Regions from separate parts of the Blautia sp. St.27G3 genome, predicted to be linked through region 2. Evidence: riboswitches for the same ligand, from Rfam matches in the RefSeq annotation. Region 2 holds a riboswitch; the other holds the start of a gene.
The links. A riboswitch is a leader RNA that binds a small molecule or an ion and turns the genes downstream of it on or off. The one in region 2 is predicted to bind tetrahydrofolate.
Positions count from the first base shown of each region.

Region 1: another riboswitch for tetrahydrofolate. It lies ahead of AC6I2O_RS16490 (formate--tetrahydrofolate ligase); the one in region 2 lies ahead of AC6I2O_RS18035 (folate family ECF transporter S component).

Region 1 covers NZ_BAAGFO010000003.1:500,722-508,575, forward strand. The annotation lists gene AC6I2O_RS16475 (DegV family protein) at 1-82, opposite strand, end outside; gene AC6I2O_RS16480 (FMN-binding protein) at 264-779, shown strand; gene AC6I2O_RS16485 (formate/nitrite transporter family protein) at 964-1,728, opposite strand; gene AC6I2O_RS16490 (formate--tetrahydrofolate ligase) at 1,923-3,608, opposite strand; THF riboswitch at 3,879-3,974, opposite strand; ZMP/ZTP riboswitch at 4,089-4,172, opposite strand; gene AC6I2O_RS16495 (YdcF family protein) at 4,253-5,002, opposite strand; gene AC6I2O_RS16500 (SEC-C metal-binding domain-containing protein) at 5,056-5,556, opposite strand; gene AC6I2O_RS16505 (Na+/H+ antiporter NhaC family protein) at 5,999-7,513, shown strand; gene AC6I2O_RS16510 (xylulokinase) at 7,629-7,854, opposite strand, start outside.
Region 2 covers NZ_BAAGFO010000004.1:133,904-141,757, forward strand. The annotation lists gene secD (protein translocase subunit SecD) at 1-514, shown strand, start outside; gene recJ (single-stranded-DNA-specific exonuclease RecJ) at 704-2,503, shown strand; gene leuS (leucine--tRNA ligase) at 2,580-4,994, shown strand; gene AC6I2O_RS18025 (HPr family phosphocarrier protein) at 5,256-5,516, shown strand; gene AC6I2O_RS18030 (putative ABC transporter permease) at 5,539-5,919, opposite strand; THF riboswitch at 6,124-6,230, shown strand; gene AC6I2O_RS18035 (folate family ECF transporter S component) at 6,313-6,879, shown strand; gene AC6I2O_RS18040 (bifunctional folylpolyglutamate synthase/dihydrofolate synthase) at 7,089-7,854, shown strand, end outside.

The sequences.
Region 1 (7,854 bases), on a different contig from region 2:
GCGACATCGTACGCAGATCGTGCTCCGCAATATACTCCTTTGGGAAATCCGCCATATTGTCAGTCGTAATCAAATAATCCATTGAAATGCCCTCCAAATCAAAGCTTACTTTTATACCTGGTAAATTCATTTTTGAAATCATACCACGAACAGGAAAACTTTGCAAATACTAGTTAAATCTCAAAACAAAACAGTAACAGGCATAATGCCTGACCACACAAAATAAGATATATTAACTATAAAATTTTTTATCGGAGTAAACCATGAGTTCCAAGCCTAAAATCATTGTCCTCAAACTACGCGAAGTCATTTACACCCTGATGCTGCTTTTCCTCGTCATCCTGCTGGCTGTCTGCCTCTTTCTGATGTTTACCGGAAAAGCCAAAAAAGAAAGCGCATCCACAGGTCCCCAGGCAGAAAATCAGAGTACGCCAAGTACAGAAACCACGTCCGGGGATTCCTCAGACCGTCTCTCTTATCGCCCCGGCATTTATACGACGCCTGTTACACTGGGGAATTCGGCCGCTGAAGTGGAAGTTACCGTGGATCAGAACCACATCAACAGCATCCGCCTTGTAAATTTAAGTGAAACAACGGCTGCCGCCTATCCTCTTGTATCGCCTTCACTGGATCACATTGCATCTCAGATTCTGGAAAAGCAGAGCCTGGAGGGAATTACAAGTCCGCAGGAAAACCGCTATACCTCCCAGCTCCTTCTCTCTGCCATCAGTGACGCACTGCGCCTTGCACAATCTGACGAAACAAATACGTCGCAGTAAGTGAATTTGGAACCAAACTTGCAATGCAGCAAATATCGCACACGCGGACTGTAACGGTTCCCCGTAGGGGCATTTCTCCAACAGTTCAACAAATGGGTCTGTATAACAAAACAGGAGGCCTTGCAGCACCTCCTGTTTTTTATCTTTTCTATGTTATGTTTCTTTTCTATGTTATTTATCTTTGTTATTTATCTTTTGAAATCAGATAGTACGGAACTGCCACTAACAGAATACCGCCAATCATATTTCCAAGCGTAACAATACCAAGATTATAGAAAAATCCTCCAAAATTCACAGCAGCGTCATGCGGGTTCATAAGGCCGATGGACATAAAAGTCATGTTTGCAATGCTGTGTTCAAAACCACAGGCTACAAAGGTAGCAACGCAGCAGAAATTCATCGCGATTTTCGCACCCTCGGATTTCAGTTTTGCACCGCACCAGATGGCAAGGCATACCAGCACATTACATAAAACCGCTTTTGCAAAAAGATTGAGCGGAGTTCCCGCCATCTTTGCAGCTGCTGTGCTTGTCAGGAACGTGCCAACCGCTTCATTGCTCATAATTCCAGTCGCCGTAAAAACAGCCGCGCCTACAACAGAACCGAGGAGGTTGCCGATGTAGCATACCACCCAAAGCTTGATCGTTTTTCCCCAGGAAACAGTTCCTGTCAGGCTTCCGACAGCCATTACAAAATTATTGCCTGTGAAAAGTTCAGCGCCTGCAACCGTCACAAGACAAAGGCCAACGGAGAAAATAATGCCGCAGATCAGCTTCTGCATCGGTTCCCCTGCCATATTTCCGCCTACAATTCCCATCAAAATACTTCCAAATGCTATGTATAATCCCGCCAGAAATGACATCAAAACATAACCAAACGGATTTTTTTCCAATAATCCGACTTTTCCTCTGGCAGTATTGCCTACTGCTTCTATTTCATTTTTAAACATATCGTTTCCTCCCTGCACACGTTCCAATCAGTTTGCAGCTGCGCTTCCGTCTTTTCTACCCCTGCAACTGCCAGCTGACTGATAAAATATAGTTAGAAAGCCGGGCGCGTATCAAGCCGCCCGGCTTTTGGCCAAAACAATTTCAACACATCTGAATCTGATCTTCTCAAATCCACGTATGGTCTTTTCAGAATTTAGAACAGTCCGGAAATCTTTCCTGTCTCGTCTACATCAATTCTCTCTGCAGCCGGAACCTTCGGCAGACCCGGCATTGTCATGATTTCTCCGGTCAGAGCTACGATAAAGCCTGCACCTGCCGAAATCTTCAGGTTACGTACCGTAACTTCAAAGTCCGTCGGAGCGCCAAGTTTTGTCTGGTCATCTGTCAGAGAATACTGGGTCTTTGCCACACAGATCGGGCAGTTGCCGTAGCCAAGTGCCTCAAGCTCTTTTGCCTGTTTCTGTGCATTTGCAGTCAGAACCACTTTCTTGCCGCCGTAGATCTTCTGTACGATCTGATTCAGCTTATCTTCGATGCTTCCTTCCAGCTCATAGCTGTAAGTAAAGTCGTTCGGCTCTTCTACAAGACGGATTACTTCTTCTGCAAGGCGTTTTCCACCTTCGCCGCCCTTTGCCCATACTTCAGAAAGTGCAACGTTTACGCCAAGCTCTCTACACTTGCTCTCTACGAGGTCAAGCTCTGCCTTTGTATCGGTCGGGAATGCATTGATTGCAACCACGCACGGAAGTTTGTATACGTTCTTGATGTTGCTTACATGTTTCAGAAGGTTCGGAAGACCTTTCTCAAGTGCTTCCAGGTTCTCATTGTTCAGATCAGCCTTCGCCACGCCGCCGTTGTATTTCAGTGCACGAACTGTAGCAACGATAACAACTGCGTTCGGTGTCAGTCCTGCCATACGGCACTTGATATCAAGGAACTTCTCTGCTCCAAGGTCTGCACCAAAGCCTGCCTCTGTGATCGCATAATCACCAAGCTTCAGAGCCATCTTTGTAGCGATTACGGAGTTACATCCGTGAGCGATGTTTGCGAACGGTCCGCCGTGTACGATAGCCGGTACATGCTCCAGAGTCTGAACAAGGTTCGGCTTCAGAGCGTCCTTCAGCAGTGCACACATAGCACCCTGTGCATTCAGATCGCCTGCTGTTACCGGCTTCTGCTCGGAAACCTTGCCATATGTATATCCAATGATGATCCGTGCAAGACGGTTCTTCAGGTCTGTAATGTCACTTGCAAGACACAGTACTGCCATGATCTCAGATGCTACAGTGATGTCATAACCATCCTCTCTCGGCATACCGTTCGTCTTTCCGCCAAGTCCGTCTACCACGAAACGAAGCTGACGATCGTTCATATCCACACATCTTCTCCATGTAATCTTACGCGGGTCGATGTTCAGCGCATTGCCCTGGTAAATATGATTGTCAATCATAGCTGCAAGCAGGTTGTTTGCTGCGCCGATTGCGTGGAAGTCACCTGTGAAGTGAAGGTTGATATCTTCCATCGGAACTACCTGTGCGTATCCGCCGCCTGCTGCTCCGCCCTTAACGCCGAATACCGGTCCGAGAGACGGCTCACGAAGAGCTACCATAACATTTTTGCCAAGCTTCTGAAGTCCGTCAGCCAGACCAACTGTCGTAGTTGTCTTTCCTTCACCTGCCGGTGTCGGGTTGATCGCGGTAACAAGAACCAGCTTGCCATTCGGCTTGTCAGAATCTTTCAGAAGATTGTAGTCAATTTTTGCCTTGTAATTTCCATACTGCTCCAGATATTTCGGGTCAATGCCAGCCTTTGCTGCGATCTCCGTAATCGGAGACATAACGGTTTCCTGTGCGATTTCAATATCAGATTTGAATCCCATTGTAGTAAAATCCTCCTTAAATATATTTTAATTGTTTATGAACTGTTTTGTTAAGGTACAAAAAAAGCACCTCAAGCGTCTGATGAATCTCATGCACCCAGCCGGCTTGCCGTTTTCCCGGCTCCCGGAGGCAATCAGAAAAGGGTCTGAATCCAAACGAAGCAACCTCTGCAAAATACAGACTCTGCAAAATCCATCCGCCGCTTTTCTTTTACCATACCGATAACCGCACTAAAACTGCGCAAAGGGACACTTCATCCATCTTAACGCAGTAGCGGAAGCGATACTGTAACGCGGAGGAACTCCTTCGTTCACAAAAAGACCTTCCCATCTTGTGACACTTAACGTACTTGTATCTTCTCTACTTTCTTTATAGAAGAAATAGATATAAAATTGTTGATGAAGATTTCTGTCTGCTGCTTTTGCTCTTTACACCTGACGGTTGGACCTGATAAATAAAAAAGACAACACTTGTTTTTCAAATGCTGTCCAGACGGTCGACAAGCCCTATTATCTTGATTACCTTGTGGTGCTCCACAAAATCCGTCAGCAATCAAAACCTTCAACTGTCGTTTATTATAGCAGATAACTCCGGGCTCGTCAAGAAATTGACAAGAAAATATCAATGAAATTTTGTATTAATTTCAGTGCAAAGCGTCCACGAGAAGCGCACAGATTTCCCGCAAAATATTGTGCGGCTGCATTCCAAGATCTGCTGAAGCCGGAATACCAGAAACAGACTGATACCCTGCTGCCCTCGCGAATTTCACTGCGCGGTAAATGTGAAAATTATTGGATACTACGCCCACCTTCTTATTCTTTAATTCATACTTTTCATCAGAAAAACGAAGGTTCTCTTCCGTACTGGTAGACTGATCTTCCAACAACAACCGCTCTGCCGCAATCCCCTTCTGCATCATATACTGATACATACACTGCGCTTCTGATATCTCTTCGTCCGGTCCCTGCCCACCGGAAAGCACAAATATTGTGTCCGGATTTTCCTGCGCATAAGCAACAGCCCGGTCCAGTCTGCGGCGCAGAGCCCGTGAAGGAGCTTTCCCTCGCACCTGTGCGCCAAGCACAACGACGTAATCCAGACCTGACTCCGGTTTTACACTCATAGCCCCTACAATCCGGCTGCCAAATACTGCAATCACAACCATCCCTACCGCCACCAAGGCTCCCATTACCCCGATTACAAATCGGACGGTTGCTGACGGATTCCTGTCCTGGTGAAGGAGCAGCTGCCAGAGAAACATACAAAATCCACCTCCGACAAGCCAGATCCACACAATACTTGTTTGAAACCCTGCATATAAACCGATTGCAATATAATATAAAAAGCACAGGATGCCCAGAACCAGACATCCTGTTTGTAAATAATTTTTCATACCTTATCCTATTTCAATCTTTTTAAGCTTGTTGGACCGCTTACGGTAAATCTTTATCTGCCGCAGCAGAATTTATATTTCTTACCGCTTCCGCACGGACACGGATCGTTGCGTCCCACCTTGCGCCCTTTTACAATTGTATTCATTTTTTTGGCCTCAAGGTAAAGCGCTTTTTTCTTCTCTGCGTCAAAAATCTTGTCCCATGCCGGCAAATTGTAAAGCCAGTCCGCTTTTGCGTCCACCATGTTTTTATAAAGCAGTTCGTTGTCAAAATCAAGGCTGACAACCGTATCCTCTTCCATCTCCTCAATCGGATTCGGTTTTTTCAGGCTGTCGTTGATTCCATCCAAAAAGCCTGTCATCTTCATAACTGGAATATCATATTTCTCTGCCAGCTCCTTTACTGTACCGGAAACAGCCTCCTCCGGGTTCTCAAGAAGCTGTTCATAAATCCCTTTCTCTGTCAGAAAGTAATCAGACCAAAACTGCTGAAGCTGCTTTTTATCTGTCTCCTGAGAGTATGCTATATCTCTCCATGTCTGTAATAATCCCATAATGATACCATCCTTTGTTTCATAATTTTCTTCATAATGATCGTTAAAAAAATTCTTTCTTATTATATAACACTTTATCTGTCATGACAAGTAAAACACAGTGTTTTCACAAAAGATACTTTTTTTCAGATATTTTTTTAAATTTTTTTCATTCCCTGTATATTCCCTCAAAAAGCGGTCATACTATAACTAATCTCACAGGAAAACAGCTCATCGGAGCGATCGGAAGCTTTTCTTATGAGATTAGCGTATGCTCTTATCATTGGATCCCCCTCCGATGATAATACAAAAGATAAAAAAATACTTATCCTCCCCTTTATTGAATCTGCAGATGTGAAAAATGTACATCTGCAGATTTTTCATTGAAAAAACCGACATTTTTTGATATAATTTCACAAAAATAACCTGTCAGTTCAGGAAAGAAAGGGAGAGGAATTAAGTTATGGATGTTTCAATGTTTATCGGCACATGGTGGTCTCTCGTGCCGCCGCTTCTGGCCATCGTTCTGGCCCTCATCACAAAGGAGGTTTATAGTTCCCTGTTTGTCGGTATCGCTGTGGGAGCGCTGCTATACACAGGTTTTCAGCCATGGGATGCCTTTGTCGCATTCTTTGACATCATGAAAAACAGTATGAACCTCAATATTCTGATTTTCGATGTACTCCTCGGAATGATTATCGTTCTGATGGCAAAATCAGGCGGCTCTGGAGCATACGGCAATTGGGCCGGCAAAAAAATTAAATCAAAAAAGAGTGCCCTACTCGCTACAACCGGCCTCGGCGTTCTTATTTTCGTAGACGATTATTTCAACTGCCTCACTGTCGGCTCTGTTATGCGTCCTGTCACAGACCGTTTTAAAGTTTCGAGAGCAAAACTTGCGTATATCATTGACGCTACGGCAGCCCCGATCTGCATCATTGCGCCGATTTCCAGCTGGGCCGCTGCTGTGAATTCCTATGTTCCGGAAGACGCCGGTATTACAGGTTTCCAGCTTTTTCTCCGGACCATCCCCTACAATCTTTACGCGCTGCTCACGCTCGCCATGGTTCTCTACATAATTTTAACAGGCTTTGATTTCGGCCTTATGAAAAAACATGAACGAAATGCTGCAAAGGGCGATCTGTTTACGTCTGGCGCGGAAGAGTTCGAGCAGACAAAGCCGGAAGAGAATTTCACAAAAGGCCACGTCCTGGATCTCGTCCTTCCGGTTGCCGTTCTGATTATATCCGCCATCGGAGCCATGATCTACACAGGTTACCTCGACGGCGCAACAGACATCATAACTGCATTTGCAGGCTGCGATGCAGAGACAAGTCTAATTTTTGCCACAATGGTCACAGTCCTGTTTATGATGATTCTCTACCTTCCGCGTAAAGTCATTACCTTTAAGGGCTTTATGGACAGCTTTGTAGATGGATTTAAGCTGATGATCCCGGCTGTTGCGATTCTGATCTTCGCCTGGGCCTTGAAAGGTATGGGAGATGCGCTCGGCATTGCTGATTTTGTAAAAAATCTGGTTGGCACCAATGCCTCTGCAAGTGTCATTATTCCGGCCATTATGTTCATAATCGGTACTTTCCTCGGTTTTTCCACCGGTACAAGCTGGGGTACCTTCGCAATTCTCGTACCGATTGTAACAGCTATGTTCCCTGGCGCAGAAAATATGGAAATGATGGTTATCTCCGTATCTGCGGTTCTGGCCGGCGCTGTCTGTGGAGACCATGTATCACCGATCTCTGATACCACGGTTATGTCTTCAGCAGGTGCACAGAGTAACCATATCAACCACGTCTCAACCCAGATGCAGTATGCCGCGGTTGTCGCAATCGTATGCGTCATCGGTTACCTGGTTGCCGGAATCGTGAAAAACTGGTACATTACACTGATTTTCAGCCTGCTGCTTCTGCTCGTTGTCCTGACAGTTATGAAAAAGCGTTTTCCTGACAAAGCAGAATAAAAAAAGCGGAATAAAATACGGAACTGTATTAAATAGAATCAATCCTGTATTTTGCAAAAACATAATAAACGGGCTGGTGCATATCTTTCTCAAATGCACCAGCCCGTTTTTCTTCTTAGCTCAAATGTTCAATTGCCGCACGCTCAATCGCAATGCCTTTTCTGTAGCGGTCCGCAAATGTTTCAAACCCTTCCACATCTTTCGGATTCGGTTCCATACGCGTCCCTTTATTTCCTGCAAACACTTTTGTCTCAAGATACGCTTCTAAACTCTCGTCTTCTGCTTTGTTCAGCATATAAGCAGCAAGCAGTGCCATTCCCCATGGTCCACCTTCCCCGGCT
Region 2 (7,854 bases):
TGAGATGCGTCAGGATGCTGTCGTGGCAGTTATTATTGCGGCGCTGTGTATGCTTGTTTATATCTGGTTCCGTTTCAAGGATATCCGTTTCGCAGGCAGTGCGGTTTTGGCGCTTCTGCATGACGTACTGGTTGTATTTGCATGTTATGCAATTGTCCGGATTTCTGTCGGTAATACGTTTATTGCATGTATGCTGACAATTGTAGGTTATTCGATCAATGCAACAATCGTTATCTTTGACCGTATCCGTGAGAATATGGCAATTATGAAGAAAGATTCACTGGCAGAGATCGTCAATACAAGTATCACGCAGACCCTGACGAGAAGTATCTATACATCCTTCACAACGTTTGTTATGATTGCAGTGCTGTATGTACTCGGTGTTGCAACCATCAAAGAATTTGCTCTGCCGCTGATCGTCGGCGTAGTGGCAGGCGGATATTCTTCCGTATGTGTGACGGGCGCGCTGTGGTATGTATTGAAAAAGGGCCAGAAGGTTTCCGCTTCGAAATAAGCGGGCGAAGGTCAGTGGTATTTCAGTAAAAAAGATTTACACAGGATAAGAATTTAAGCCGGATGGGGCTGCCGGGAAATGCTGCGGAATTGCTTCCGATGCATTTGCGGCAGTCCCTGATTTTTTATACACAAAGGTATAAAAGGAGGCAAGCAAGTTGTTTGTCGTTTCAGAGAAAGGGAGTTTAGGATGGCAGTAAATCAGGCATGCAGCGCAGGAAAACGGGAAAGGTGGTTTGTGGCGGCGAAACGGGCGGATTTTCGGGCGATTGCTGAAGTGTTTGGAATTGATCCGGTTACGGCACGGATTATCCGAAACCGGGATGTCGTGGGAGAAAAAGAAATTTTTAACTATCTGCATGGTTCAATGGAACAGCTTCATGCACCGGAGCTTTTAAAAGGGGCGCAGGAGGCGGCCAAGCTTTTGAAGCAAAAAATTGAAGCAGGAAAAAAGATACGGATTATCGGTGATTATGATATTGACGGTGTGAATGCGACATACATTTTATATCGGGCACTGGTGCGGTGTGGTGCAGATGTAGATTATGAAATTCCGGACCGGATGAAGGATGGATATGGATTGAATCTTCATCTGATTGAGCTGGCCGCTTCGGAAGGCATTGATACGATTCTGACGTGTGACAACGGAATTTCAGCGATGGATGAGATTGCGTTTGCAAAAGAAGCTGGGCTGACCGTGATTGTGACAGATCATCATGAGACAAGGTTTGAGGATCGTGCGCAGGAGCGGCATTATCTGTTGCCTGCGGCGGATGTGCTGGTCAATCCGAAGCAGCCGGGGTGCGGATATCCATATAAAAAGCTCTGCGGGGCGGCTGTGGCGTGGAAGCTGGTCTGCCTTTTGTTTGAACTTTCCGGCATTCCTGTTTGTGAAGCAGAGGAACTGCTCCCGTTTGTGGCCTTTGCGACGATTGGGGATGTGATGGATCTGGACGGTGAAAATCGAATCCTGGTAAAAGAAGGCTTGAAGCGAATGGCGGTCACTCAGAATTTTGGCCTGAGGGCGCTTGCAGAGGCAAATGGTCTTGCATTATCGGATATTTCTTCGTATCATATCGGATTTGTGCTGGGGCCATGCATCAATGCGAGCGGACGTCTCGATACAGCCAGAAGGTCAATGAAGCTGCTTCTGGCAAAGGACATACAGGAGGCAAAGCAGCTGGCATCTGATTTAAAAGAACTAAATGATGAACGAAAAGCGCTGACACAGCAGGCAGTGGAGGAAGCATGTGCCATGATTGAAGGCGGGCTTTACCAGGAAGACCGGGTACTGGTGATTTATCTTCCCGGTTGTCATGAGAGCATTGCCGGAATCGTGGCCGGGAGGCTGCGGGAGCGGTATTACAAGCCGGTTTTTGTTGTGACGGACAGTGAGGATGCAGGAGGCGCCAAAGGCTCCGGCCGTTCGATTGAGGCATATTCCATGTTTGAGGAAATGGTGAAGTGCCAGGATGTGTTTACAAAATTCGGCGGACATCCAATGGCTGCCGGGTTTTCTCTGGAAAGAGAGCGGATTGATGAGATGCGGCGCAGGCTGAATGCACACTGTTCTCTTGGCGAAGAGGATATGCTGGAAAAGGTGTCAATTGATGTTCCGATGCCTTTGGACTATATCACAGAACCGTTGGTTGAGGAGCTACAGCTTCTGGAACCATTTGGAAAAGGAAACGAGAAGCCTCTTTTTGCGGAGCGCGAGATTCGGCTGCAGAGCGCCCGGCTTCTCGGAAAGAATCAGAATGTCCTGAAGTTTCGTGTTATGAACCGCTCTGGGAGAGTGATGGATGCGCTGTATTTTGGCGATACGGCAAAAATGCATAGTTATCTGACTGCAAAGTTCGGAGAGGAGAAGGTACAGGCGCTTTTCTGGGGAAGGCAGGAGGGGCTTACGCTGGACCTGACCTATTATCCGTCTGTGAATGAATATATGGGGCGAAAGTCGTTGCAGATTGTGATTAAAAATTATTTATAACGGCGCAACTACTTGACAAAGCAAAGCCCGAAGGCATAAAATATTTACCATGTAAAACAACTGGAGGAGAGAAAAAATGGCAGTATCTTATAACCACAGAGCCATTGAATTAAAATGGAGAAAAAACTGGGAAGAGCACCCGGTGAATGTAGATGATGGCAAAAAGCCGAAATACTATTGTCTGGACATGTTTCCGTATCCGTCAGGCAGCGGCCTTCACGTAGGTCACTGGAGGGGATACGTTATTTCTGATGTGTGGAGCCGTTACAAGATGATGCAGGGCTATTACCTGATTCATCCAATGGGCTGGGATGCATTCGGCCTTCCGGCTGAGAACTACGCGATCAAGATGGGCATTCATCCGGCTATTTCTACTGCACAGAATGTAGCCAATATCAAGAAGCAAATTAACGACATCGCTGCCATTTACGACTGGGACCGTGAGGTGAACACGACAGATCCGGATTTCTACAAATGGACACAGTGGATTTTCGTGAAGATGTTCAAAGAAGGTCTCGCTTATGAGAAGGAGTTTCCGATTAACTGGTGTCCGTCCTGTAAGACGGGCCTTGCCAATGAGGAAGTTGTAAACGGCTGCTGTGAGCGCTGCGGCGCGTCCGTGACGAAGAAGAATCTGCGTCAGTGGATGCTTCGCATCACAAAGTATGCAGATCGCCTTCTGAATGACCTGGATAAGCTTGACTGGCCGGAAAAGGTAAAGAAGATGCAGTCTGACTGGATCGGCAAGTCCTACGGTGCAGAGGTAGAGTTCCCGGTTGAGGGAAGAGAAGAGAAGATCACTGTCTACACAACGCGTCCGGATACACTCTACGGAGCTACCTTTATGGTACTGGCTCCGGAACATGCTCTGGCAGCATCCCTGGCGACAGAGGAGACGAAAGAGGCTGTGGAGAAATATATCTATGATGCTTCTATGAAGTCCAATGTAGACCGTCTGCAGGATAAAGAAAAAACCGGCGTATTCACCGGAACGTATGCGGTCAATCCGCTGAACGGCGCAAAGGTGCCGATCTGGCTTTCCGACTATGTACTTGCTGATTACGGTACGGGAGCTATCATGTGTGTACCTGCGCACGATGACCGTGACTTTGAGTTTGCGAAAAAGTTTGATATTCCGATCATCCAGGTTATTGCGAAGGATGGAAAAGAAATCGAGAATATGACGGAAGCGTATACAGATGCGGTGGGAACCATGATTAATTCCGGCGAGTGGAATGGTATGGAATCTGCTGTTCTGAAAAAAGAAGCCCCGCATATCATTGAGGAGCGCGGACTTGGCCGTGCGACAGTAAATTATAAGCTGCGTGACTGGGTATTTTCCCGTCAGCGTTATTGGGGCGAGCCGATTCCGATTATTCATTGTCCACATTGCGGCAATGTTCCGGTACCGGAGGAGGAGCTTCCGCTTCGTCTGCCGGAGGTAGAGTCGTATGAGCCGACCGGTACAGGCGAGTCACCGCTGGCAGCGATTGACGAGTGGGTGAACTGCAAGTGTCCGGTCTGCGGCGCCGACGCAAAGCGCGAGACCAATACGATGCCGCAGTGGGCAGGATCTTCCTGGTATTTCCTGCGCTATGTGGACAACAAAAATGACAAAGAACTGGTATCAAAGGAGAAAGCTGACAAATACCTGCCGGTTGATATGTACATCGGCGGCGTGGAGCATGCTGTGCTGCACCTGCTTTATTCCAGATTCTATACAAAGTTCCTTTATGATATCGGGGCAGTTGATTTTGATGAGCCGTTCCACAAACTGTTCAATCAGGGTATGATTAACGGTAAAAACGGTATCAAGATGAGCAAATCCAAAGGAAATGTGGTTTCGCCGGATGATCTTGTGCGCGATTATGGCTGTGACAGCCTGCGTATGTACGAATTGTTCGTAGGACCGCCTGAGCTTGACGCTGAGTGGGATGACCGCGGTATCGACGGTGTATACCGTTTCCTGAACCGTTTCTGGAAACTGGCGATGGACAGCAAAGAGGCAAACGTAGCTGAGACGAAAGAAATGGTGAAGCTGCGTCACAAATCAGTCTATGATATTACGCAGCGCCTTGAGAACTTCAGTTTGAATACGGTTATTTCCGGCTTCATGGAATACAACAACAAGATGACTGACCTCGCGAAGACGAGCGGAGGTATCGACAAAGAGACAATCGAGACCTTTATCCGGATGCTGGCACCGTTTGCACCGCACATTGCAGAGGAACTCTGGGAGGCATACGGCCATACGGATTCTGTTTTCCATACAAGCTGGCCGGAAGCAGATCAGGAAGCCATGAAGGACGATGAACTTGAGATTCCGGTTCAGATCAATGGCAAGACAAAGACTGTGATTATGGTTCCTGCGGATATCTCCAAAGAGGATGCGATCGCGCGAGGTAAGGAAGCGCTGGGCAATAAGCTGAACGGGACGATTGTGAAAGAAATTTATGTTCCGAAAAAGATCGTGAATATTGTGCAGAAATAAAAGAATCAAATCAGAATTGAGATAGTAAAATCAGAAGCAGAATGTAAAATAAATAAGCTGTTGTACAAGTGTGATCTTGGGCAACAGCTTATTTTTTATAATACGGCAGTTATGTTTGTTTGATCGGAAAAATGAACAAAAATGAAAAAAATGAACAAACTGTAAATAGTTCTTTAAAATTTGTATATAGTGTTGAATATGGACAAATAATTTTGTATAATATTATAAAAATTGTCGAAAATAAGTTGGGAGATGAACAAAATGGTAAGCAAGAACCTGGTAGTCCAGTCAAAGGAGGGGCTGGATATCCGTTGCGCAGAGCTTCTGGCACAGACAGCAGAGAGCTGCGATTCTAAAATTGTAATATTATACAGACATAATGTGGTAAATGCCAAAAGCATGTTGAATATACTTTCTGCTGCGATTAAAGCAGGGGACGAGATAGAACTTCGCTGTACGGGACCAAATGAAGAAGCGGATCTGGAAAAAATGGAAGAGGCCGTCCGGCGTCTGAGAGAGTGAAAAAAGGCTGCACAGTATCTGATTACTGTTGCAGCTGTTTTTCGTAAAAAAGTCCGGTCAGAAACCAGAGTGGTGCGTAATCCAACCGGATGACACCGTTCACATGGTACGGAGAGTCGCTGTAATCCCAGGGACAGCAACCACGCTTTTTCAGATAAGTACCGGAGGTGTATTCCACAAAAAAGATGCCGAGCATATAGACAAGCCCCCTTGTTATCATCCTGCACTTTTTCAGGCAGGCAGACAGCGGGGAGATGAAAGAGGCCATTCCGTAAATGGGAAACATCCGCAGTGATGAAAATCCCATCAATTTCGGATCATTGTGAATGAGGGAATTTAATCCGGTCCACAGTACTTCGATACACCAGCCATACATGCCACATTTGATAAATTTGGATTTCATGATAAATTTCTCCTGTCTCAGGAATTGGATTGTTTCAAAAATAGTTTTTCCGATTGGAGAAGAAATATGCCAGGATGAAAGGAAAATCTGGCAATAATCTGTTACGAAAGAATGTATTTTTTACCATTGTAAATTTATTGTGAAACATGCTAAATGTGCTTGCATTCTATAAAATTTATGTTATAATGTGTCTAAATAAATAATAGCGAAGTAGGAATTTGCGCGTTAAGTTGTCAGCGGCTGGGGAGTCGCCCTGAACCGAAAAACCATGTTTAAAATGTGTTTGCGATGCATTTTCCGCACCCGTTGCTACAATATGAGGACGCCTCATAATGTGGAGCGAATATTATTTATCGTTACTTATTTTTTCTCTCATTATGGAGGTGTTTTGTTATGCAAAAAAATAACAGCAAAATGAAATGGGATACCCGTACACTTGTTTTTCAGGGACTTTTGATTGCGTTGCATATTGTGCTGGCGCGCCTTGTGGTGATTGATCTTGGGTCCTACCGTATTACGATCGGCAGCGTCTGCACCGTTCTGACAGGACTCTGGTTCGGACCGGTGGCAGGAGGTATGAATGGTCTTCTGTCAGACCTTATTGGTTGCGTGCTTAAGGGTTATGCGGTAAATCCTCTGATTACCGTAGCGGCAATCCTCTGGGGTGTGATTCCTGCATTGATGCGTCCACTCATCACCGGCGGCAAAGTGCGGAAGACGGCAATGCTCAGCATTTCAGTCGTAGTGTCCTCTATTCTGGGTACGCTGGTGTTTACAACGGCAGGCTTAGTATTGATTATCGGCTACAATTTCTATGCAATTATGCCGGGACGTATCGTACAGTGGGCGATTATGACGCCGATCTACTGTGTACTGACTGCGGTTTTGTACTTCAGTCCTCTGACCAGTATGGTGTTGAATATGACTGTTCGCAAAGCAGATCAGACAGCGAATGCCTGAAAAATATGGCTTGAGTGCAAGACAGAATAAAAGATAAAAAACGAACAAAAACAGAACATAGCTCCAGATGATTCCCCATGGAGCATAAGGGGCGGGCGCTGCGATGATGCAGCGCCCGTATCTGTATGATTAGAGATGATTTGGAAGTTGTTAATGTTAAAAATTAAGATAACAGAAAAAAGGGATATGTCCCTGTTTGGGAGGATTTTATGAATTATCAGGAAGCAAGAGCGTTTATCACGGAGGTATCGGCAAAGGGTAGTGAACTGGGGCTTGAGAGTATTACGAATCTTTTGGCGTTGCTCGGCAATCCGCAGGATGAGCTGAAGTTTGTGCATGTGGCAGGAACGAACGGAAAGGGGTCTGTGCTGGCGTATATGTCTACGGTGCTGGAAAAAGCAGGGTTTTTGGTGGGAAGATATATCTCTCCGACGCTGTTTTCTTACCGGGAAAAGATTCAGGTCAACCGTGAGTTTATCAGCCGCGAGGAATTTGCAAAGGCAGCCACAAAGGTGGCGGAAGCATACGCCCAGATGAAAGAAAAGGCTATGTCGCTGCCAACGGTTTTTGAGGTAGAAACAGCAGTGTCATTTCTTTATTTCCAGAAGATGAAATGTGATTTGGTGCTTCTGGAAGTAGGGATGGGCGGGAGACTGGATGCCACAAATGTTATTCGGACGCCAGTTCTTACCATGGTAGCATCTGTCAGTATGGATCATATGGAATTTCTGGGAAATACACTCGCGGAAATTGCATGGAACAAGGCAGGGATTTTCAAGCCAGGTGTTCCGGCAGTCTGTGCACACCAAAAGCCAGAGGCAGAGGAAGTAATCAGGCAGGAGGCCGAAAAAAATAAAAGTTCCTGTACTTTCGTGGATACAGGCCGGATTTCAGAGGTCCGTTACGGTCTGGAGCAGCAGAGCTTTGTCTACAAAGATTTCGGGAAGGTGGAAATTTCACTTGCAGGGGCGCAGC